DNA from 3 places in the Agrobacterium sp. GW821-FHT14E08 genome. Region 2 is predicted to be linked to each of the others. Evidence: predicted binding sites of a transcription regulator. Region 2 holds the regulator's gene; each other region holds the start of a gene.

Region 1 (7,605 bases), 100 kb from region 2:
GCCGGCGTTCCAGAAGTTCCTTCAGGAAGTGGCCGGTATAGGACCGCTCGTTTTTGACGATGTCTTCCGGCGTGCCGGTTGCCACCACTTCGCCGCCGCCAGTGCCGCCTTCGGGGCCGATGTCGATGATCCAGTCCGCCGTCTTGATGACTTCGAGATTATGCTCGATCACCACAACGGAATTACCTTGGTCCACCAGCGCCTGCAGCATTTCCAGCAGCTTGTTGACGTCATGGAAGTGAAGGCCGGTCGTCGGTTCGTCGAGAATGTAAAGCGTGCGGCCTGTCGAGCGTTTCGACAGTTCCTTGGCAAGCTTGACGCGCTGCGCCTCGCCACCGGAGAGCGTATTGGCCTGCTGGCCGACCTTGATATAACCAAGGCCGACATCGAAGAGCGACTGCAGCTTGTCGCGCACCGCCGGAACGGCGGCGAAGAATTCCACGCCTTCCTCCACCGTCATATCCAGCACGTCGGCGATGGACTTGCCCTTGAAGGTGACATCAAGCGTCTCGCGATTATAGCGTTTGCCGTGGCAGACATCGCAGGTGACATAGACGTCAGGCAGGAAGTGCATCTCGATCTTGATAACGCCATCGCCCTGGCAGGCCTCGCAGCGGCCACCCTTGACGTTGAAGGAGAAACGGCCCGGTGCGTAACCGCGCGCCTTCGCCTCCGGCAGACCGGCGAACCAGTCGCGGATCGGCGTGAATGCACCGGTATAGGTGGCGGGGTTGGAGCGCGGCGTGCGGCCAATCGGCGACTGGTCGATGTCGATCACCTTGTCGATGAACTCGAAACCGTCGATGCGATCATGTTCTGCCGGAATTTCACGCGCGCCCATCACCCGGCGCGCCGCCGATTTATAGAGCGTTTCGATCAGGAAGGTGGATTTGCCGCCGCCGGAAACGCCGGTAACGGCGGTGAAGACGCCAAGCGGCACCGCCGCAGTCACATTCTTCAGATTGTTGCCACGGGCGCCAAAAACCTTGATCTCGCGGCCCTTCTTGGGCTTGCGGCGCTCAGCCGGCACGGCAACGCCGAGTTCGCCGGAGAGATATTTGCCGGTCAGCGATTTCGGATTGGCCATAACCTCCTGCGGCGTGCCTTCGGCGGTCACCTGACCGCCATGAATGCCGGCGGCCGGGCCGATATCGACCACATAATCCGCCGTCAGAATGGCGTCCTCGTCATGTTCGACCACGATGACGGTATTGCCGATATCGCGCAGATGTTTCAGCGTATCCAGCAGGCGGGCATTGTCCCGCTGGTGCAGGCCGATGGACGGCTCGTCGAGAACATAGAGGACACCTGTCAGGCCGGAGCCGATCTGCGAAGCCAGACGGATGCGCTGGCTTTCACCGCCGGAAAGCGTGCCGGAATTACGCGACAGGCTGAGATAATCCAGCCCGACATCATTGAGGAAGCGCAGGCGCTCGCGGATTTCCTTGAGGATGCGGACTGCAATCTCGTTCTGCTTGGCGTTCAGGGTTTCCGGCAGGGTCTCGAACCAGTCGCGCGCCATGCGGATCGACATCTGGGTGACTTCGCCGATCTGCAACCTGTTGATCTTGACGGCGAGCGCTTCGGGTTTCAGGCGAAAACCCGCACAGGCCGGGCAGGGGGCGGCCGACATATAGCGTTCGATTTCCTCGCGCGCCCAAGCGCTGTCAGTCTCTTTCCAGCGGCGCTCCAGATTGGGCACGATGCCTTCGAAATTCTTCACCGTCTTGTAGGAGCGAGCGCCGTCCTGATAGTTGAATTCGATCTTGTCATCGGTGCCCTGAAGGATGGCGTGCTGTGCCTCCTTGGACAGATCGGACCATTTGCTCGAAAGCTTGAAACCGAAGGCCTTGCCGAGCGCTTCCAGCGTCTGGTTATAATAGGGCGAGGACGATTTGGCCCAAGGGGCGATTGCGCCGTCGCGCAGGGTGCGGGCCGGTTCGGGCACGATCAGATTTTCATCCACCTTCTGCTGCGAGCCAAGGCCGTCACAGCTGGGGCAGGCGCCGAACGGATTGTTGAAGGAGAACAGCCGCGGCTCTATCTCCGGAATGGTGAAGCCGGAGACGGGGCAGGCGAACTTTTCTGAAAACAGCACACGCTCATGGGTCTCATTGAGCGACTTGTTGGCGGAGCCGCCAGCCGCTGTCTCTTCCGGCGGCAACGGCTTGTCGGCGAATTCGGCAACCGCCAGACCGTCGGCGAGCTTGAGGCAGGTCTCGAGACTGTCGGCGAGACGCGCCGCCATATCCGGGCGCACGACCGCGCGGTCGACCACCACGTCGATATCGTGTTTGTATTTCTTGTCGAGGGCCGGAACGTCGGCGATTTCGTAGAACTGGCCATCCACCTTGACGCGCTGGAAGCCCTTCTTCATGAGATCGGCGAGTTCCTTTTTATATTCGCCTTTGCGGCCGCGCACCATCGGCGCGAGAATATAAAGGCGCGTGCCTTCCTCGAAAGCGAGGATGCGATCCACCATCTGGCTGACCGTCTGGCTCTCGATCGGCAGGCCGGTGGCCGGCGAATAGGGAACGCCGACACGCGCAAACAAGAGGCGCATATAGTCGTAGATTTCCGTGACCGTGCCGACCGTGGAACGCGGATTGCGCGAGGTGGTCTTCTGCTCGATGGAAATCGCCGGCGACAGGCCGTCGATCTGGTCGACATCCGGCTTCTGCATCATTTCGAGGAACTGGCGCGCATAGGCCGAGAGGCTCTCGACATAACGGCGCTGGCCCTCGGCATAGATCGTGTCAAAGGCAAGCGATGACTTGCCCGAGCCGGAGAGCCCGGTCATGACGATCAGGTTGTTGCGCGGCAGATCCAGATCAATGCCCTTGAGATTATGCTCACGGGCACCACGGATGGAAATCGTCTTCAGTTCACTCATGACAAGGCTCGGACAAAAATAACAGGCTTGATGGCGGCGCGCCCTTATGTAGTGACGCAGCCGGACGTGTCGAGGTCTATTCCCTATAGTCGGCAGCTTTTCGGCTCACTTGACTCGAATTTCACGATTCAATAGAACAAAAAAGGAACAAATAGCAAGTGCGAATATCCCTTTGGGGCGCTCAAGATTATTCGCTGTGGATAGTTCCCCTGTTGCGGTGCCTTTTGATGCCCGTGGCGGTTATTGTGTGCCGAATTTTTTGAAATGCAATTGCCGGTCATGACGGCTGGCGGACAGGATGACGAGATGGCTGGTAGCGTAAACAAGGTAATTCTGATCGGAAATGTTGGCGCCGATCCCGAAATCCGCCGGACCCAGGACGGCCGTCCGATTGCCAACCTGCGCATCGCCACCTCCGAAAGCTGGCGGGACCGCAACAGCGGCGAGCGCAAGGAAAAAACCGAATGGCACACGGTCGTTGTGTTCAACGAAGGCCTGTGCAAGGTCGTCGAGCAATATGTGAAGAAGGGCGCCAAGCTCTACATCGAAGGCCAGTTGCAGACACGCAAGTGGCAGGACCAGACCGGTAACGACCGTTACTCCACCGAAATCGTGCTGCAGGGCTTCAACTCCACGCTGACCATGCTTGATGGTCGCGGCGAGGGCGGCGGCGGTGGCCGTAGCGGCGGCGGAGACTTCGGCGGCGGCGATTATGGCAGCGGCGGCGGTGGCAATTACGGTGGTGGTTACGACCAGCAGTCGTCGTCGCGCGGCGGCTCCTCGCGTGGCGGCGGCCAGCCCTCCGGCGGCTTCTCCAACGACATGGACGACGATATTCCGTTCTGAGCGGACGGCGAATGAGAGAAGGCGGGCGTAGCGAATCTGCCGCCCGCATTGAGGTTGCGGCTGTTTATGCCGCAGCCTTATCCGCCAGCATCGCGACCATGACATCGGATTGCGATATAACGCCGACCATCTTGCCGTTGGCGTCGATCACCGGCAGGTAATGCAGCCCTTCTTCCGCAAAGCGGATGATGGCCTCCTCGATTGCCGTTTCCGGCCTTACGGTTCTGACCGGCGATGTCATGATGTCTTTAACGGTATCGTTGGGGGCGCTTGCCCCTGTAAGGATAAGACGCAGCCGCTGCAGGAAACCGATGGAGGGACGGCCGTTTCTCCAGCTCGCCTTTTCCAGAAAATCCGTCTGGGTGACGATGCCGACGATTTCGGCGCGGTCATTGGTGACAGGCAGCGCTTTGAAATGACGGTTGCGCATCAGCGCATGGGCGTGGCGCAGGCTATCATCAGGGGCGACGCCGACGACATCGCGTGACATGATGCTTTCGCAATCGAGATGAAGGGCGCGACGACGCCAGGAGCGCAGTTCGGTCCTGCGCAGGATGGTCTCCAGATCGTCGCGGTCTATATCCAGAATCTCGTCATATTCCTTCAGCACCTCATCGAGATCGGTCGAGGAAAAGCCGATTTTCTGAATTGGCGTCGGGTCTGCCGTGCCGTGGCTCGCCTTTCCCAGCTTCAGACCGTGCGGATAGGCGCGGCCGGTGGCGTTGTTGTAGGCGAGTGCGAGGGCAAGAAGGATCAGCGAGTTTCCGGCGACGGGCCAGAGGAGAAAACCATAACCGAGGCTGTGCACGGCGGGGCCGCCAAGAACAGCCGTCAACGCCACCGCGCCGCTTGGCGGGTGCAGGCAGCGCAGCGCCATCATGGCGGCAATGGCAAGGCCGATGGCGAGCGCGCTGGCAAGGAAGACATCCGGGACGAGAAGCGCCGCCGTCACGCCCACGAAAGCCGAAACGAGATTGCCGCAGAGGATGGACCACGGTTGCGCCAGCGGGCTGGAGGGCACGGCGAAGAGAAGCACCGCCGAAGCGCCCATCGGCGCGATCATGGCGGGCAGGGTGGGGTCGAAGCGAAAAGCGAGGCTGCCCAGAAGCCCGGTCAGCAGGATGCCGACAAAAGCGCCGGTTGCGGCACGCAGCCTTTCCCTGTGACTGACGGGAGCGGCATCCGGGATGAGGCGGCGCAGCGTGGAACGCATGGAGAAAACTTTCGAATCCGAAGAACACACGTCTTTTAGCCGAGGCTGACCCCGGATTTAAAGGACGGATTTTTCGCAATTTCCGCCCGTCGCAGGTTTTTGTTGCACGGGCGTCAAGACGGGCGGCAGCTCAGAAGCCGAAGGCTGATTTTATTCCGTCGACCACGAATTGCACGGAAAGGGCTGCGAGCAGGACGCCAAGCAACCTTGTGAGGATCGCGCGGCCGGTATTGCCGAGAAAGCGGTCCATGCGCTCGGACACGATCAGTACGGCATAGACGAGGGCCATGGCGAAAGCGAGGATGAGAATGAGCACGACCATTTCGAGTGTCGTCTTCATCGTGCCGGCCAAAAGCACCGTGGCGGAAATGGCGCCCGGCCCGGCAATCAGCGGCAAAGCGAGCGGAAAGACCGCCAGATTGTGCAGGTGGTCCTTGGTGATGGCAATCTCGGAGGTCTTTTCCTTGCGCTCCTGGCGTTTCTCGAAAATCATCTCGAAGGAAATCCAGAACAGCAACAGGCCACCGGCGATGCGGAAGGCACCGAGCGAAATGCCGAGCAGGTTGAGAATGGTAAGACCGAACAGGGCGAAGACGGCGAGAATGCCGAAGGCGATCAGCGAGCCGCGCAGCGCCACCTGACTGCGCTGGCCACGCGTCATGCCGGTGGTGAGTGCAAGGAATACGGGCGCGAGACCGGGCGGATCGAGGGTGACCAGAAGTGTGGTAAGCGCGTTAATAAGGATTTCGCTGCTGGCCATTTTTTCCCCGCTTTTTGCCTTTTTGTGCCTGAGCCTACGCAAGTCGCGCCTGCATTGAAAGGGAGCGGCGGCGCTTTTGCCAAGCGAAATGGCGAAAAGCGGTGTATGTCTTGCAAATGACGCAAAAGACTGTTCAAAACTCGCTGGGAAATTGGCTTAACGTAGCTGTTTCCGCTATAAAAATCCATCCGATTCTTAACAGAGAATGTGATCCGTTTTGACTGACCAGAGCCCCCCCGGCGGCGGAAAACTTCCGCCAGGTATTGAACCGATTTCCATCATGGAGGAAATGCAGCGGTCGTATCTCGATTACGCCATGAGCGTCATCGTCTCCCGCGCGCTTCCCGATGTCCGTGATGGTCTGAAGCCGGTTCATCGCCGTATTCTTTACGGCATGTCCGAACTTGGCATCGACTGGAACAAGAAATACGTCAAATGCGCCCGCGTCACCGGTGACGTGATGGGTAAATTCCATCCGCACGGTAATTCGGCGATCTATGATGCGCTGGCGCGTATGGCGCAGGACTGGTCGCTGCGTCTGCCGCTGATCGACGGGCAGGGCAATTTCGGCTCCATCGATGGCGATCCGCCGGCGGCCGAACGTTATACCGAATGCCGCCTCGAAAAGGCCGCGCATTCGCTGCTCGACGACCTCGACAAGGAAACGGTCGATTTCCGCGACAACTATGACGGCACCCTGCAGGAGCCGGTCGTCATTCCGGCCAAGTTCCCGAACCTGCTGGTCAACGGCGCAGGCGGCATCGCCGTCGGCATGGCCACCAATATTCCGCCGCACAATCTCTCCGAGGTCATCGACGGCTGTATCGCGCTGATCGAAAATCCGGCGATCGAGCTGCAGGAACTGATGCAGATCATTCCCGGCCCGGATTTCCCAACCGGCGCGCTGATCATGGGCCGGTCCGGCATCCGCTCGGCTTACGAGACGGGCCGCGGTTCGGTCATCATGCGCGGCCGCGCGACCATCGAGCCGATGCGCGGCGACCGCGAGCAGATCATCATCACCGAAGTTCCCTATCAGGTGAACAAGTCGTCGATGATCGAGAAGATGGCCGAGCTGGTCAAGGAAAAGCGCATCGAGGGTATTTCCGACCTGCGCGACGAATCCGACCGTCAGGGTTACCGCGTCGTCATCGAGCTGAAGCGCGACGCCAATGCCGATGTCATCCTGAACCAGCTCTATCGCTACACGCCGCTGCAGACCTCCTTCGGCTGCAACATGGTGGCGCTGAACGGCGGCAAGCCGGAGCAGATGACGTTGCTCGACATGCTGCGCGCTTTCGTGTCCTTCCGTGAGGAAGTCGTCAGCCGCCGCACCAAGTACCTGCTGCGCAAGGCGCGCGATCGTGCGCATGTGTTGGTCGGTCTGGCGATTTCGGTCGCCAATATCGACGAGGTCATCCGCGTCATCCGTCATGCTCCCGATCCGGCTTCGGCCCGTGAAGAGCTGATGACGCGGCGCTGGCCGGCGCGGGATGTGGAAAGCCTGATCCGCCTGATCGACGATCCGCGGCACCGCATCAATGATGACGGTACCTACAATCTCTCTGAAGAGCAGGCGCGCGCCATTCTCGAATTGCGCCTTGCCCGCCTCACCGCGCTTGGCCGCGATGAAATCGGCGACGAGCTGAACAAGATCGGCGCGGAGATCAGCGAATATCTCGAAATCCTGTCGTCGCGCCTGCGCATCATGCAGATCGTCAAGGACGAGCTTGGCGCCATCCGCGACGAATTCGGCACGCCGCGCCGGTCCGAGATCGTCGAGGGCGGCCCTGATATGGACGATGAAGATCTCATCGCCCGCGAAGACATGGTCGTTACCGTTTCGCATCTCGGCTACATCAAGCGAGTGCCGCTGACCACTTACCGGGCGCA
Region 2 (7,605 bases):
TCATTTGCGGCCACCATAGCGCTTGTTTCTGCCTATGCCGCCTGGAACCGCTGGCGGACCGAGCGGGATCGGTTGCTGGTCGGGCGCAGGCCCGGCTGGATGACGGTGCTGCAAATGGCAGGTGCCGTCATTGGCGGTGTTGTCACGACATCGCTGATCGGCGGACTTTCGACGGCGATCTATTCCGCCGAACATTTCCATCGTGTCACCACTTATGGACTTTTCGCCAATCTGGCTGCCATGCCGTTGATGTCGCTGATCGTCATGCCGTTCGGTCTTCTCGCGATGCTGCTGATGCCCTTCGGGCTCGATGCGCCTTTCCTGAAGATCATGGGTTATGGCATGGCTCTTGTCATCGAGGTCGCCAATGAGGTGGCGTCATGGGGTGGCAGCGCGGCGACGGGGCGGCCGCATGGGTGGTTTATCGGTCTCGCCACAGCGGGTTTCCTGCTGCTGACTTTGCTGCGCAGCCGGCTTGCCCTTCTCGGTATACCGGTCCTGATTTTCGCCTTCGGCCTGTCAGCTTTGCCCCCCCGTTATCCGCCTCATCTCCTGGTGCACGAGGACGGCCAGCTGGTGGCCATGCTGGAGGATGGCAAGGTCTTCACGACAAGAGCGCGGCCACCGGACTTTGTGTATGGCCAGTGGCAAAGGGCGCTGCTGCTGCCGGAAAAACCCGTGCCGCCAATAGTAGTGGAGCCGGAGGTTCGGGTAAGCACTGCCGGCTTGGCGCCGAAAACGAAACTCCCACCCAAAGAGATGGCGGCGGTGACGAAAGAGATGACGGCGGCGCTGAGGGATGCCAAGGCTGGGGTCTTCACCTGCAGAAAAGACATATGGTGCGTGGCCCGCGCCGGCAGCGGCGAGTGGATCATCGTTCTGGAGGATGGCCGCTTTGCCGGAACAGCCTGTGATATCGCCGATATTGTCATCGTTTCCCGCCGAACTTCGTTTTCACAGTGCCGCTCCGGGGCGCTGCTTCTCAATCGAGACATATTGCGACGTATCGGTTCAGTGGAAATAGATTTTGCCAATATGGATCAGGCAGGCGTGGTAAAACGGCTGCGCGCCGCAATATCTGGAACGGACAGGCCGTGGAGCGAACATCGTTATTACGACTGGAAAAGCGGCCGTTTCGATCATGAGGTGCCTGAGGCCGTCAACAGGCTGCTGGCGACGTCAGAGTGAGCCGCCAGCGTGGTTCATCATGCCCTGGCGCGCAGATCTTCGATCACGTCGCCGATCCCGCCAATTTCTTCTTCATGCGCCGTGTCACGCCAGGTTTCCTTCAAACCGGCCTCGTACCATTCACGCATCGCGGGCAGGGCGAGCAGCCTTTCGCAATAGCTCCTGGCCGCGGGTGAAAGATCGGCGCCATAGCTCTGGAAACGGAACGCCACCGGGCAGAAAAAGGCGTCGACCGCCGTGAATTTCGCGCCGGCGAGATATGGTCCACCGAATTTTTCAAGGCCTTCGCTCCACAGCGCATCAATGCGCTTGATATCGGCGGCAAGCCCGGCATCCCCGCCCTTCGGTCTTGCCCTGATGCCGACAGACATGGGATAGAGATTGCGCAGCGAAGAAAAGCCGGCATGCATTTCACTTGCCGCCGACCGTGACCAGGCCCGTGCCTGCTTGTCGCTCGCCCAGACACCCTGATGTCTTTCAGCAAGATATTCAGCGATCGAAAGCGTTTCCCACACCATGAAGCCGTCATCGACAAGGCACGGCACCTTGCCGGTTGGCGAAAAGGAGGAGAAGGAAATTCCTTCACCGAACGGAATGAGTTTTTCGGTGAACGCGATACCCAGCGTGCGCATCAACACCCACGGCCGCAACGACCATGAAGAATAGTTCTTATTCGCTATATAAAGATCGTACATGGCGTATCTCCCGGATATGACGCGCATTTTTATACCTGCCGGGCGTCCGTGGAATATCGAAAATAATCCATGGCTCCCATAAGCCGTATTGATGAATGATAAGGGGAGGGCATGGACGGCAACGCTTCGCAAATATCACCGTCCGGAGACAGCTGAAAAATCACCAATCGACCGACGATGCAATTCAACTTCGCGAAGGCTTGGTGAGAATTCAAGAGCTGAATGCGGCAGGCCAGACCTATGTCGTCATACTAGCAAAACGGAAAATCAGCATGAAACTGTAGCCAGTTTCGGAAGGCATCAGGCATCGCCCGCGTCAGTCACATACCACCGTGCGTATCCAAATTATGCCATGCTTCAGGCAGTCTTCACCTCTCATACAGGCGTCATCATCAAGACGACGCCTGTCGAAAACCGGATGACATCCCGTCCATCGGGTCAATGATAACGGCGGATCAACCCAACCAGCTTGCCCTGGATTTTCACCCGATCCGGTCCGAAGATGCGGGTCTCATAAGCGGGGTTTGCAGCCTCGAGCGCGATGGAGGCGCCCTTGCGGCGGAAGCGCTTCAGCGTCGCCTCCTCGTCATCCACCAATGCCACAACGATATCGCCCGGATTGGCTGTATTGCCGTTGCGGATAATGACGGTGTCGCCGTCAAAAATGCCGGCCTCGATCATCGAATCGCCCTTGACCTCAAGCGCGTAATGTTCGCCGGTGCCCAGCATATCCACCGGCACGGCAACGTCGTGGGTGTTGTTCTGGATGGCGGAAATCGGCACGCCGGCGGCGATACGGCCCATGACCGGCACGGTAACGGCGCCACCGAGATCATTGGCTGGTGCCTTGGGGGCAGGGGTCGGTTCCGGCGTCTTCGGCTTGCCGAGGCTGCCTTCGATGACGCTCGGCGAAAAGCCGCGCTGCGGCCTTGCGCCCGGCGCGTAGGCCTCGGGCAACTTGATGACTTCCAGCGCCCGTGCCCGGTTAGGTAGCCGGCGAATGAAACCGCGCTCTTCGAGGGCAGTGATCAGCCGGTGAATGCCGGATTTGGAGGCAAGATCGAGTGCGTCCTTCATTTCATCGAAGGAGGGCGGCACGCCGGACTCTTTCATTCTTTCATGAATGAAGAGAAGCAATTCCTGCTGTTTGCGCGTGAGCATGAGGAAAACACCCTTGAGAATCGTAGTGGAGATCGCGAAACAAATACAGAACGAACACTATATGTTCCATATGTGTTCCGCAATCCCCTAAAATTTCGTGAAGCTGCTATCTGTTGTTTTGATGATTTGCCTCATCGCACGAAATTGTGCTTTTCTTCGCCTCGAACCGGTGCAGCATGGCTTCCTGTCGCGCCGCCAGCAGGAATGACAATGACGAAACCCTATTGCATCGATCATCTCGTCTTGCCCGTGCAGGCTCTTGCCGTTGCGGAAAAGCGCTATGAAGACCTCGGCTTCACGGTTGCGCCGGAGGCTCTTCATCCCTTCGGCACGCAGAATGCATGCGTTTTTTTCACCGATGGGACCTATCTGGAGCCGTTGGCAATTGCTGATCCGGCTAAATATAATGCCTCCGTGAACCGTGGCGATGTGTTCACAGGCAGGGATCAAGCCTTCCGGCAGGGTCATGGCAGGGAGGGATTTTCCGCTCTGGTAGCCCGAACCGGGGATGCCTTTGCCGATCATGAGAGATTTGCGGTCTCCGGCCTTTCGGCGGGCGATATCTTTGAATTTTCGCGGCCTGTTCGAATGCCGGACGGTTCGCAAAGCGAGGCGGCATTCCGGCTTGCTTTTGCAGCAGCAAGCGGGACGGCTGCGGATTTCTTTTCGTTCAGCTGTCAGCGGCTTCAGGTGCTGCCGGGCGATCGCACGGCACTGGAGCGCCATGCCAATGGGGTTCTCGGCCTCAGCGAGATCGTTCTGTTTTCAGGAGCCGATCGAAATGCGGCGCGGCTGATCGAAACGGTTTTTCGCTGCAAGGGTGAAATGTCCCCGGATGGTGATATGGTTTTCGCAACCGGCAATGCGCGCATCCGATTGGCGGCAAAGCCGGTTTTTGGCGGGCATGGCATGGATGCCAGGGAGTGGGGCGACGGCGGATTGCGCGGCGCGGGCGTCATCTTTTTGTCACACGATCTTGCCGTGACAGAAGCTGTGCTTGCTGCTAATGGCGTGTCCTGCGCAAAAGCGGGCGGCCGCCTGGTGGTGGCAGCAGCACCCGGTCAGGGCGTAACATTCGCCTTCGAGGAAAAATGATGAGCGTTACGAACAATCTCAAAGTCACCGCCGGCGATGGCGCCAGCAAGGTTTCCTTTTCCAATACAGAGCGTTTTTCGCTGATTGCCGGCCCCTGCCAGATGGAGAGCCGCGAACATGCCTTCATGATCGCCGGTGTCCTGAAGGAGCTTTGCGACAAGCTGGGGATCGGGCTCGTTTATAAGTCGTCCTTCGACAAGGCGAACCGCACCTCGCTTTCCGGCAAGCGCGGCATCGGCCTTGAGAGCGCCATGCAGGTTTTCGCCGACCTCAAGAAGGAATTCGGCTTTCCTGTTCTGACTGACATTCACACCGAAGAACAATGCGCCATCGTGTCCGAAGTGGTGGATGTGCTGCAAATCCCGGCCTTTCTCAGCCGCCAGACAGATCTTCTCGTCGCCGCCGCGAAAACCGGCCGCGTCATCAACGTCAAGAAGGGCCAGTTCCTCGCCCCCTGGGACATGAAGAATGTGCTGGCCAAGCTGAATGAGAGCGGCAATCCGAATGTGCTTCTGTGCGAGCGTGGCGCCTCCTTCGGTTACAACACGCTCGTTTCCGACATGCGCTCGCTGCCGATCATGGCTTCGCTCGGCGCGCCTGTTGTCTTTGATGCCACCCATTCGGTGCAGCAGCCGGGCGGGCAGGGCGGCTCCACGGGCGGCCAGCGCGAATTCGTCGAGACTCTGGCGCGGGCGGCGGTTGCTGTCGGTGTCGCCGGGCTTTTCATCGAGACCCATGAGGACCCGGACAATGCGCCGTCCGACGGCCCCAACATGGTCCATCTGAAGGATATGCCGAAACTGCTGGAAAAGCTGCTCGCCTTCGACGCCATCACCAAGGCCTGAGCGGCGAGGCGGGCACTGTCTGTGCCAATCGATTTTAATGGCGGGCGGGCCGTTTCTGCCGCCCGTCGTCATTGTAATTTCTTCGCCATCGTCTAAGACAGGCGACGGAAAATATCTGTTCCATTCCCAAGGGAGAGACCATGACTGCCATTACCGATATCATCGCGCGCGAAATCCTCGACAGCCGCGGCAACCCGACCGTTGAAGTCGATGTTTACCTCGAAGACGGCTCCATGGGCCGCGCCGCCGTTCCTTCCGGCGCCTCCACCGGCGCGCATGAGGCGGTTGAGCTGCGCGATGGCGGCAAGCGTTATCTCGGCAAGGGCGTGGAAAAGGCGGTTGAAGCCGTCAATACCGAAATCTTCGACGCCATCGGCGGTTTCGATGCCGAAAACCAGATCCAGATCGACCAGACGATGATCGTTCTCGACGGCACACCGAACAAGTCGCGCATCGGCGCCAACGCCATCCTCGGCGTGTCGCTCGCTGTTGCCAAGGCTGCTGCTGAAGCCTCCGGCCTGCCGCTTTACCGTTATGTTGGCGGCCCGAACGCACATCTTCTGCCGGTTCCGATGATGAACATCATCAATGGCGGCGCGCATGCCGATAACCCGATCGATTTCCAGGAATTCATGATCCTGCCGGTTGGTGCGGAAAACATCCGCGAAGCCGTGCGCATGGGTTCTGAAGTGTTCCATACGCTGAAGAAAGAACTGTCTGCACAGGGCCACAACACCAATGTTGGCGACGAAGGCGGTTTTGCGCCGGGTCTGGAAAGCGCGCCGGCAGCACTCGATTTCATCATGAAGTCGATCGAAAAGGCTGGCTACCGTCCGGGCGACGACATGTTCATCGGTCTCGACTGTGCCGCAACCGAATTCTTCAAGAACGGCAACTACGTTTATGAAGGCGAAGGCAAGACCCGTTCGCCGATCGAGCAGGCCGAATATCTGGCTGAACTCGTCGCCAAGTATCCGATCATCTCCGTAGAAGACGGCATGGCTGAAGACGACTGGGACGGCTGGAAGGCTCTGACTGATCTTATTGGCAACAAGTGCCAACTGGTCGGCGACGATCTTTTCGTCACCAACTCCGCTCGCCTTCGTGATGGTATCAAGATGGGCGTTGCAAACTCCATCCTCGTCAAGGTCAACCAGATCGGCTCGCTCTCCGAGACCCTGGATGCGGTTGAGACCGCACACAAGGCTGGTTACACCGCCGTCATGTCACACCGTTCGGGTGAGACGGAAGATTCCACCATCGCCGATCTCGCTGTTGCGACGAACTGCGGTCAGATCAAGACCGGCTCGCTTGCCCGTTCCGACCGGCTCGCAAAGTACAACCAGCTGATCCGCATCGAGGAAATGCTGGGTCCGCAGGCCGCTTACGCCGGCCGTTCGATCCTGCGCGGGTAATTCCGGCGGTATTGGTTTGTGATGCGGCCCGCCGCCTCGGCGGGCTCATTCAGGGGCGAGCGGTAGCATCCGCATTCCGTCACCCCGGACTTGATCCGGGGTTCAGCGCGATCAAGTCCTTGATCGCGAAAGACTCTCCCCACAGCGCAGACGCGCTGTGGCTGGATGCCGGATCAAGTCCGGCATGACGAGGGTTCTTTTGACGTCGCTGCCATTCTTAGCCCGCCCTCCGGCGGGCTTTTTTGCGCCTATTTGCCAAAGACAATTTAAGGTCAACGGATAGTTAAACAATCAGCCTTAATCTCGAGATTCAAAGGTTATGCGTTTTAAGGCTTCTCTCCGGCATGTGGACCAGACATCATAAAAAGAGACGATTCGGCCGTTTGATCGTTCCGGCCATCACGATCGCTTTTCTTTCCTATTTCGGCTATCATTCCATTCATGGCGACTTCGGCCTTCAGGCAACGGAGCGGCTGGAGCGGCAGCGTATCACCCGTACTGCGGAGCTTGCCAAGCTGACGCAGGCCCGTGTGGCGCTGGAGCGGCAGGTGGAATTGCTGAGCGACGGCTCGCTTGAGCGGGACATGATCGACGAGATTTCCCGTTACCAGCTGAATATGTCCCGCACGGACGAAATCGTCATCATGAACACATATTTCTAATTAACCTAAATCAAGTTAATTTAACATTTCTGATTTATTCACAGCATCTTAGCGTGAATATGTGCCATGCGTTTAAAGCATTGCTGCATGGCATTTTCTTGCATATGGTACGCGCCACTCTATCCATTCAAACGGCAACTCAGGGAGGGATGAATGGCGCCGCGAAAACCAGCGACCGTATCCGGCCGCAAGACCACGGCAAAGGCCGCAACCGAATTCACCGGCAAGAACAGCCCGGACTTCTCGAAGGAAGAAGAGCTTCACGCTTATCGTGAAATGCTGCTCATCCGCCGTTTCGAGGAAAAGGCCGGCCAGCTCTATGGCATGGGCTTCATCGGTGGTTTCTGTCACCTCTATATCGGTCAGGAAGCTGTCGTCGTCGGCATGCAGATGTCGCAGAAGGAAGGCGATCAGGTTATCACCGCTTACCGCGACCACGGCCACATGCTGGCGCTCGGCATGAGCGCGCGTGGCGTCATGGCTGAGCTGACCGGGCGCAAGGGCGGCCTGTCGAAAGGCAAGGGCGGCTCGATGCACATGTTCT
Region 3 (7,605 bases), on a different contig from region 2:
GAGCTTCAGCACATCACCCATGAACATCAGGCGACCGAAGATACGGTTGCCGAGGGCGAGCCGCCGATCCGGTTCGAAGGTTACGGCAAACGCGGCAGCATCGCGCCCTTCGATCTCGGCATCCGGCCCGGTGAAATCGTCGGCGTCGCCGGTCTCCTTGGCTCCGGCCGAACCGAAACCGCCTTCCTGCTTTTCGGCATCGACCGTCCCGATACCGGCACGGCGACAATCGACGGAAAGACGGCGGCGATTTCGTCTCCTGAAGCCGCCATCTCGGCCGGGTTCGGTTTCTGTCCGGAAGAGCGCAAGACCGACGGCATCATCGGCGACTTTTCCGTCACCGATAATATCGCGCTGGCGCTTCAGGCCCGGCAGGGCTGGGCACGGCCACTCTCGCGCCGGCAGAAGGCGGAGCTTGCCGAAAGCTTCATCAAGTCACTCGATATCCGCCCGGCCGACCCCGACCGGCCGATCAAATTCCTGTCCGGCGGCAACCAGCAGAAGGCCATTCTGGCGCGCTGGCTCGCCACCCACCCCCGGCTGCTGATCCTCGACGAGCCGACACGCGGCATCGATATCGGCGCGCATGCGGAAATCCTGAAAATGATCGAAAAACTCTGCAGCGAAGGCATGTCGCTCGTTGTCATCTCCTCCGAACTGGAAGAGCTTACCGCCGTCGCCCATCGTGTCGTCGTGCTGTCCGACCGTCGCCATGTCAGCGAGTTGAAGGGCGGCGACGTGACCGCCGACAACATCATGCGGGCGATTGCCGATGCGGCAAAAACGGAGGCGGCATGATGGCAGCAGTGACACGCCGCCTGAAAAGGCTCGCTCCGCAGCTTATCGCGCTGTTCGTCATTCTGGCAGCGATTACAATCGTTTCGCCGGGTTTCCTGCATGTCTCGTTCCAGAACGGCAGGCTCTATGGCAGTCTGGTGGATATTCTCGTGCGCGCCGCACCGGTTGCGCTTTTGACCATCGGCATGACGCTGGTCATCGCCACCAAGGGCATCGACCTTTCCATCGGCGCCGTCATCGCCATCTGCGGCGCGGTCGCGGCCACGCTCATCAGCAATGGCCACTCCATTCCCTCGGTCATCGTCATTTCGCTTGCGGTGGGCATTGCCTGCGGCCTCTGGAACGGTGTGCTGGTCGCCCTTCTCGACATACAGCCGATCATCGCCACGCTGATCCTGATGGTGGCAGGGCGCGGCATCGCCCAGCTCATCACCGAGGGTGTCATTCTCACCTTCAACAATGACAGCTTTTCCGCCATCGGCTCCGGCTCGCTCGCAGGCATTCCGCTGCCCGTCATCATCTGGGTGGCGGCCGCACTGCTGATCGGCCTTCTGGTGCGCAAGAGCGCGCTCGGTTTCCTGATCGAGGCCACCGGCATCAATCGCCGCGCCGCAGCGCTTGCCGGCGTCCGGGCCCGCTTTCTGCTGTTTTTCGTCTATGCGGTTTCCGGCCTCTGCGCGGCCATCGCCGGCATGATCGTGACCGCCGATATTCGCGGCGCGGATGCCAACAATGCCGGGCTGTGGCTGGAGCTGGACGCGATCCTTGCGGTGGTCATCGGCGGAACCTCGCTGAATGGCGGGCGCTTCTCCATCACCGCCTCGCTGATCGGCGCGCTCATCATCCAGACCATCAATACCGGCATTCTTGTTTCGGGCTTTCCGCCGGAATTCAACCTCATCATCAAGGCCGGCATCATCATGGTGGTGCTGACGCTGCAATCGCCGGCGATCATGACGGTGCTGGGCTTCGTGAAAGCGCCCAAGCCACACGCTAAACCGGCCGCCTCCAATGGCATGACCAAGGAAGGAACCGCGCGATGATCCACAGCCGCAACCTGCCCTTCCTCACCACGCTGACGATCTTCGTGATCGCCTATCTCCTCTGCGTGCTGCAATATCCAGCGATCCTATCGACACGGGTGATCGGCAATCTCTTGACCGACAATGCCTTTCTCGGCATTGCGGCTGTCGGCATGACCTTCGTCATCCTGTCGGGCGGCATCGATCTCTCCATCGGTTCGGTCATCGCCTTTACCAGCGTCTTCGTCGCCGTGATGGTCGGCACCTATAATATCCATCCGCTGCTCGCCTTCGCCATCGTGCTGGTTGTCTCAACATTGTTCGGCTGCCTGATGGGGGCGATGATCCGCTTCCTCGCCATCCCGCCCTTCGTGGTAACGCTGGCGGGCATGTTTCTGGCACGCGGCGCGGCTTACCTCATCTCCACCCAGTCCGTGCCGATCTCGCATCCCTTCATCGATGCGATACAGGGCTTCTATTACCGCTTTCCCGGCGGCGGCAGGCTGACGGCGCTCGCCATGCTGATGCTTCTCGTCTTTGCCGCCGGCATGCTGATCGCCAGCCGCACCCGCTTCGGCGCCAATGTCTATGCGCTGGGCGGCAACCCGCAATCGGCCGAGTTGATGGGCGTACCGATCGGGGCCACCACCATCGGCATCTATGCGCTTTCCGGTTTCCTCTCCGGCCTCGCCGGCATCGTCTATACGCTCTACACCTCATCGGGCTATTCGCTGGCGACGGTCGGCGTTGAACTCGACGCCATCGCCGCGGTCGTGATCGGCGGGACGTTGCTAACGGGCGGCACGGGGCTGGTGGCGGGCACCTTCATCGGCCTGCTGATCCAGGGGCTGATCCAGACCTATATCGTTTTTGACGGAACGCTTTCTTCCTGGTGGACGAAAATCGTCATCGGCGTGCTGCTTTTCGTCTTCATCGTGTTGCAGCGCGCAATCATCTGGTATTCAAACAGGAGACTGGCCGGACCGCATCCGGCATAATTGCAAACGGAGGCTTGCTTGGGGCTGCTCGAAACAACGATAAGCGGACGAAAACGCCGGAACAGCCACGCCCATGTGGTCTCCGAACTCGGCAGCGCCATCGTTTCAGGCAGAATAGCGGAAGGTTCGCTCTTGCCCAATGATGCCGAACTGTCGCTGCGTTTCGGCGTTTCGCGCACCGTGCTGCGCGAAACCATGAAGACGCTGGCGGCCAAGCGGCTCGTCGAACCCAAGGCCAAGGTCGGCACCCGCGTTCTCGACCGTTCGAGCTGGAACTTCTTTGATCCCGACGTGCTGGGCTGGCGCTGCGAAGCCGGGATAGATGAGGAATTCGTCACGCATCTGGCGGAAATCCGCCTCGCGCTCGAACCGGCCGCGGCCGCCGCTGCGGCCCTGCAGGCCTCGAATGACGATATTGTTTCCCTTTACGTGATCGCCGCCAAATTCGACAATCCGAAACATACGCCGGAGACCATCGCCAAGGTCGATCTCGAATTTCACCTTGCCGTTGCACATATGTCCGGCAACCCCTTCATGCGTTCGGCAAGCGGGCTCATCGAAGCAGCACTGGCCATTTCTTTCCAGCTTTCATCCCCCGCAGCCTCGCCCGGCACCATCGCGGAGATTGCCTCCAATCACCTGCGCATCGTGCACGCCATTGCGGCACGGGATGCCGATGCCGCCGTGAAAGCCATGCGCCACGTGATTGAGGTCGGCAAGGACCGGACGCAGAAGGCGATCAAGGCGCCTTGAGGTCGCCGTACCGCCCTCTCCCCACAAGAGAGGTTTCCACCTCTCACCCGATCAGGATCGCCCTGATATCGTTTACATTCGTCAGTGTCGGCCCCGTCACGACAAGGTCTCCGGCTGCATTGAAAGCCGTGTAACTATCATGGCTCACAAGTGACTGGCGCGGATCGACGCCGGCATTGCGTATGCGGACAAGCGTATCCGGCGTCACCATCGCACCCGCCGCATCCTCCACGCCGTCTATGCCGTCGCTATCGCCGGCAATGGCCCATATGCCGTCTGCGCCCTTCAGCGTCAGCGCAAGGCTCAGCAGGAATTCCGTATTGCGACCACCCTTGCCGGCCGGGCCCTTGCCGATCGTCACTGTGGTTTCGCCGCCGGAAAGCAGTACAGCCGGGCCCTTGACCGGCAGGCCCTTGCGGCTGGCGGAAAGAGCGATACCGGCCATGACAGCGCCGACATCTTTTGACTCGCCTTCCAGCGAATCCCCGAGGATGAGCGGCGTAAGCCCGAGCTTTAAGGCCTCATCCGCGGCCGCCTGCAGGGCGAGCGAGGGGGCTGCGATCAGCCGGATATCCTCCTCAATATCGCCCGCTTTCGGTGTTTCCTCCCCCTTTTCCAGCACCCTGCGCACCGTTTCGGGAAGATCGAGCGCATAACGGGAGACGATTTCCCGCACGGTTTCAATATCGCTCGGATCTGCAACCGTCGGGCCGGAGGCGATTTCGGACGGGTCGTCACCCGGCACATCCGAAATCAGCAGCGAAACAACCTTGGCCGGCCTGGCGGCCAGCGCCAGCCGTCCGCCCTTGATGCGGGAGAGATGTTTGCGCACCGCGTTCATTTCGGAAATCGTCGCACCGCTGGCCAAAAGGGCACGATTGACGGCCATCTTGTCGGCAAGCGTCATGCCTTCGGCAGGTGCCACCATCAGCGCCGAACCGCCGCCGGAAATCAGCGCGATCACCATGTCGTCCGCCGTCAGCCCCTCAACGGCGGCAAGAATGCGTTTTGCCGCTTCCGCGCTTTTATCGTCGGGCACGGGGTGCGAGGCCTCAATGATCTCGATGCGTGTGGTCGGGGCGGCATGGCCGTAACGCGTCACCACTACACCGGAGAGATCGACATGCGGCCATGCCGCTTCAAGCGCGGCGGCCATGGCGGCCGAAGCTTTGCCGGCGCCCACCACCACACATCTGCCCTTGGGCGGGGAAGGAAGATGGTGTTGCAGCACCTTTGCGGGATCGGCGCTCGCGACGGCGGCCATGAATATGCGGTTGAGAGCGTCTCTTGCGGACGTGTCGTTCCATGCGCTCATCGGTTCATACTCCGATCCAGAGGAAGCCGAGCGCGAACAATGCCGGCAACGCCTGAATGAACAGGATCTTCATATTGGCTGTCATGGCGCCGAAAATACCGGCCACCAGAACGCAGGCGAGAAAGAACACCTTGAAACTCAGCCCTTCATCGCCCTGCATCAGCCCATAGATCAGCCCCGCCGCCAGAAACCCGTTATAAAGACCCTGATTGGCGGCCAGCACTTTCGTCTGCCGGGCAAAATCCGCAGAAAGGCCGAAGGCTTTGCGGCCAGCGGGCTTTTCCCAAAGCAGCATTTCCAGAATGACGATGTAGATGTGGATGGCCGCAACCACGGCAATCAGAATGCTGGCGATCATGGGCGGCTTTCCTCCAAAAACCTTGAGGTCCTGCCTCGGTCGCCTTCATGCGAAAACAGACGGCCGTCCGGACAATTCCGTTTTAGCGGCGGCACGCATGGCCGCAAGGCCATAATCCCGCTCCTCCCACGCAAACTGTTGAAGAGTGGCACTGCATTGCTTGACTCTTTGCTGAAATAAGAACAAAACAGGAACAATAGAATTGAAAATCCGGAATTGAAACCTGTCATGCCATGCAAAAGCGCGCGGAACAGTTGCTCGTCGTCGAAGAGCTGCGTGAAAGGCTGGAAAGGATCGGTAACGGGCCTCATCGCCTGCACGAGTCCTTGCCTTTCGGCGTGGATGCCATCGACCATCATCTGCCGGGAGCCGGGCTGAAGCTCGGTTGCCTGCATGAGGTGAGCGGCAGCGGCAATGGCGCTGCCGATGGCGCGGCGGCCGCCCTTTTTGCGGCCGGTGTGGCAGCAAGGCTTTCCGGCAAGGTTTTATGGTGTGTCACCCGCCGGGATCTGTTCATGCCGGGGCTGACGCAGGCGGGCCTGTCGCAGAACCGGGTCATCATCGTTGAATGCCGCGATGAAAAAGGCGTGCTCGACTGTTTCGAGGAAGGCCTTCGCTGCAACGGCTTCGGCGCGGTGATGGGTGAGGTGGCGAAACTGCCGATGAACGCCTCACGGCGGCTGCAACTGGCAGCGGAAACCTCCGGTGTGACCGGCATCGCCATCCGCCGTTTCCGTCGCGCCGCCGATGCGGCGCTGTTCGGCGAGCCGACGGCGGCGGTGACCCGCTGGCGCATCTCCGTCCGGCCCTCATCCCCCTTGCCGGTGCCGGGGGTGGGCAGACCGCGCTGGTTTCTGGAACTTTTGCGATGTCGCGGCGGCGAAAGTGCCGAATTTGAAGTGGAAGCCTGTGATGCAAAGGGTCGTCTCGCTCTACCTGCCGACATGGTCGACGGATCGTTTCCGGCGTCTTTCGGGCAAGGACGCGCCGCCGGTTGAAAAGCCGCTGGTCATGATCGGCCGCCAGGGCAGCCGCCGGCTGGTGCTGGCGCTCGACAAGGCGGCAAAGGCGGCGGGCATCCGGCCCAGCACGCCGGTCAGCAAAGCGCAGGCGCTGGTGCCGGGCCTTATCGTGGAAGATATGGATACGATTGGTGATGCCCGCGCGCTTCAGCAGCTGGCCTTTCATTTCCTGCGCATCTATGCCCCCATTGTCGCCGCCGACCCGCCGGACGGGCTGGTGCTGGACACGGCGGGGGCGGACCATCTGCACGGCAATGAGGCGCTGATGCTGAGCGGCATGGTCAACCGCCTGCATGCCGCAGGCTTTGCCGCCCGCGCCGCCATTGCCGATAGCTGGGGGGCGGCCCATGCGCTGGCGCGTTTCGGCCGTGAGGAAATCAGCATCGTGCCACCGGGCGGGCAGCGGGTGGCAATCAGCGTTTTGCCATTGGCCGCGCTCAGGCTGGAAGAGCGTATTGTTTCCGGGCTGAAGGTGCTCGGTTTCCGCAGCATCGGCGAGCTGGCCGATGCCCCGCGTGCGCCGCTGACCCTGCGTTTCGGCCCCGAACTCGTGCGCCGTCTTTCCCAGGCTTCCGGAGAGATCGGCGAACCCATTGAACCGGTGCGCGTGGCCGAGCTGGTGGAGGTGCGGCGCGCCTTTCCCGAACCCATTGCAGCGGCGGAAACGATTGCCCGTTATACGCAGAAGCTGGTTGCGGAGCTTTGTGTCGCGCTGGAAAAGCGTGGCCTTGGCGCCCGCCGTGTCGATCTGGTACTGCACCGGGTGGATAGCGGCCTGCAGGCGGTGCGGGCCGGCACCTCCAGACCGGTGCGCGATGTCAAACAGCTTGTCCGGCTTCTGACCGACCGTATCGACACCATCGATCCCGGTTTCGGCATCGAGATGATGGTGCTGACCGCCACCCATGCCGAACCGCTTGTTGCCGCGCAGGCCCGTTCCTCGCTTCTGGAGGAAGGCCGTGCGGACATCGCCGATACGGTCGATGTCATCCTCAATCGCGGCCACCGGGTCTATCGTTATGCGGCGGTGGCAAGCGATGTGCCGGAACGCTCCCTTGCCCCCGTTGCGGCGCTTGCGCCTGAGGATACGCTCGGCTGGCCCGGCCACTGGCCGCGTCCGGTCAGGCTTTTTTCAAGACCGGAACCCATCGAAACGCTGGCGCTGCTGCCCGACCATCCGCCGCGTTATTTCCTCTGGAAAGGCGTGCGCCATAATGTGCGGCGCGCCGACGGGCCGGAGCGGGTGTTCGGCGAATGGTGGAAACGCGACCGGGAAAAGGCCGCCGTACGCGATTATTTCATGGTGGAAAACGAAGGCGGCGAGCGCTTCTGGATTTTC

Evidence for each region. The regulator LexA, encoded in region 2, represses DNA repair genes until DNA is damaged. The targets are predictions, from matches to a motif close to TGTTCNNNNTGTGTTCNG.
Region 1: a site for LexA is predicted at 3,026-3,043, ahead of uvrA (excinuclease ABC subunit UvrA). Genes of this name have one in related genera too.
Region 3: a site for LexA is predicted at 5,423-5,440, ahead of AC1ROR_RS16125 (ImuA family protein). Genes of this name have one in related genera too.

The regions. Positions count from the first base shown of each region.
Region 1 covers NZ_JBXAPJ010000001.1:937,399-945,003, reverse strand. The annotation lists gene uvrA (excinuclease ABC subunit UvrA) at 1-2,893, opposite strand, end outside; gene AC1ROR_RS04620 (single-stranded DNA-binding protein) at 3,158-3,739, shown strand; gene AC1ROR_RS04615 (HPP family protein) at 3,804-4,952, opposite strand; gene AC1ROR_RS04610 (MarC family protein) at 5,083-5,712, opposite strand; gene gyrA (DNA gyrase subunit A) at 5,930-7,605, shown strand, end outside.
Region 2 covers NZ_JBXAPJ010000001.1:835,091-842,695, forward strand. The annotation lists gene AC1ROR_RS04065 (ComEC/Rec2 family competence protein) at 1-1,188, shown strand, start outside; gene AC1ROR_RS04070 (glutathione S-transferase family protein) at 1,206-1,883, opposite strand; gene lexA (transcriptional repressor LexA) at 2,322-3,044, opposite strand; gene AC1ROR_RS04080 (VOC family protein) at 3,255-4,139, shown strand; gene kdsA (3-deoxy-8-phosphooctulonate synthase) at 4,139-4,984, shown strand; gene eno (phosphopyruvate hydratase) at 5,125-6,399, shown strand; gene AC1ROR_RS04095 (FtsB family cell division protein) at 6,744-7,061, shown strand; gene pdhA (pyruvate dehydrogenase (acetyl-transferring) E1 component subunit alpha) at 7,215-7,605, shown strand, end outside.
Region 3 covers NZ_JBXAPJ010000003.1:755,913-763,517, reverse strand. The annotation lists gene AC1ROR_RS16155 (sugar ABC transporter ATP-binding protein) at 1-798, shown strand, start outside; gene AC1ROR_RS16150 (ABC transporter permease) at 798-1,841, shown strand; gene yjfF (galactofuranose ABC transporter, permease protein YjfF) at 1,838-2,818, shown strand; gene AC1ROR_RS16140 (FadR/GntR family transcriptional regulator) at 2,837-3,571, shown strand; gene AC1ROR_RS16135 (glycerate kinase type-2 family protein) at 3,615-4,886, opposite strand; gene AC1ROR_RS16130 (DUF1304 domain-containing protein) at 4,891-5,244, opposite strand; gene AC1ROR_RS16125 (ImuA family protein) at 5,478-6,242, shown strand; gene AC1ROR_RS16120 (Y-family DNA polymerase) at 6,157-7,605, shown strand, end outside.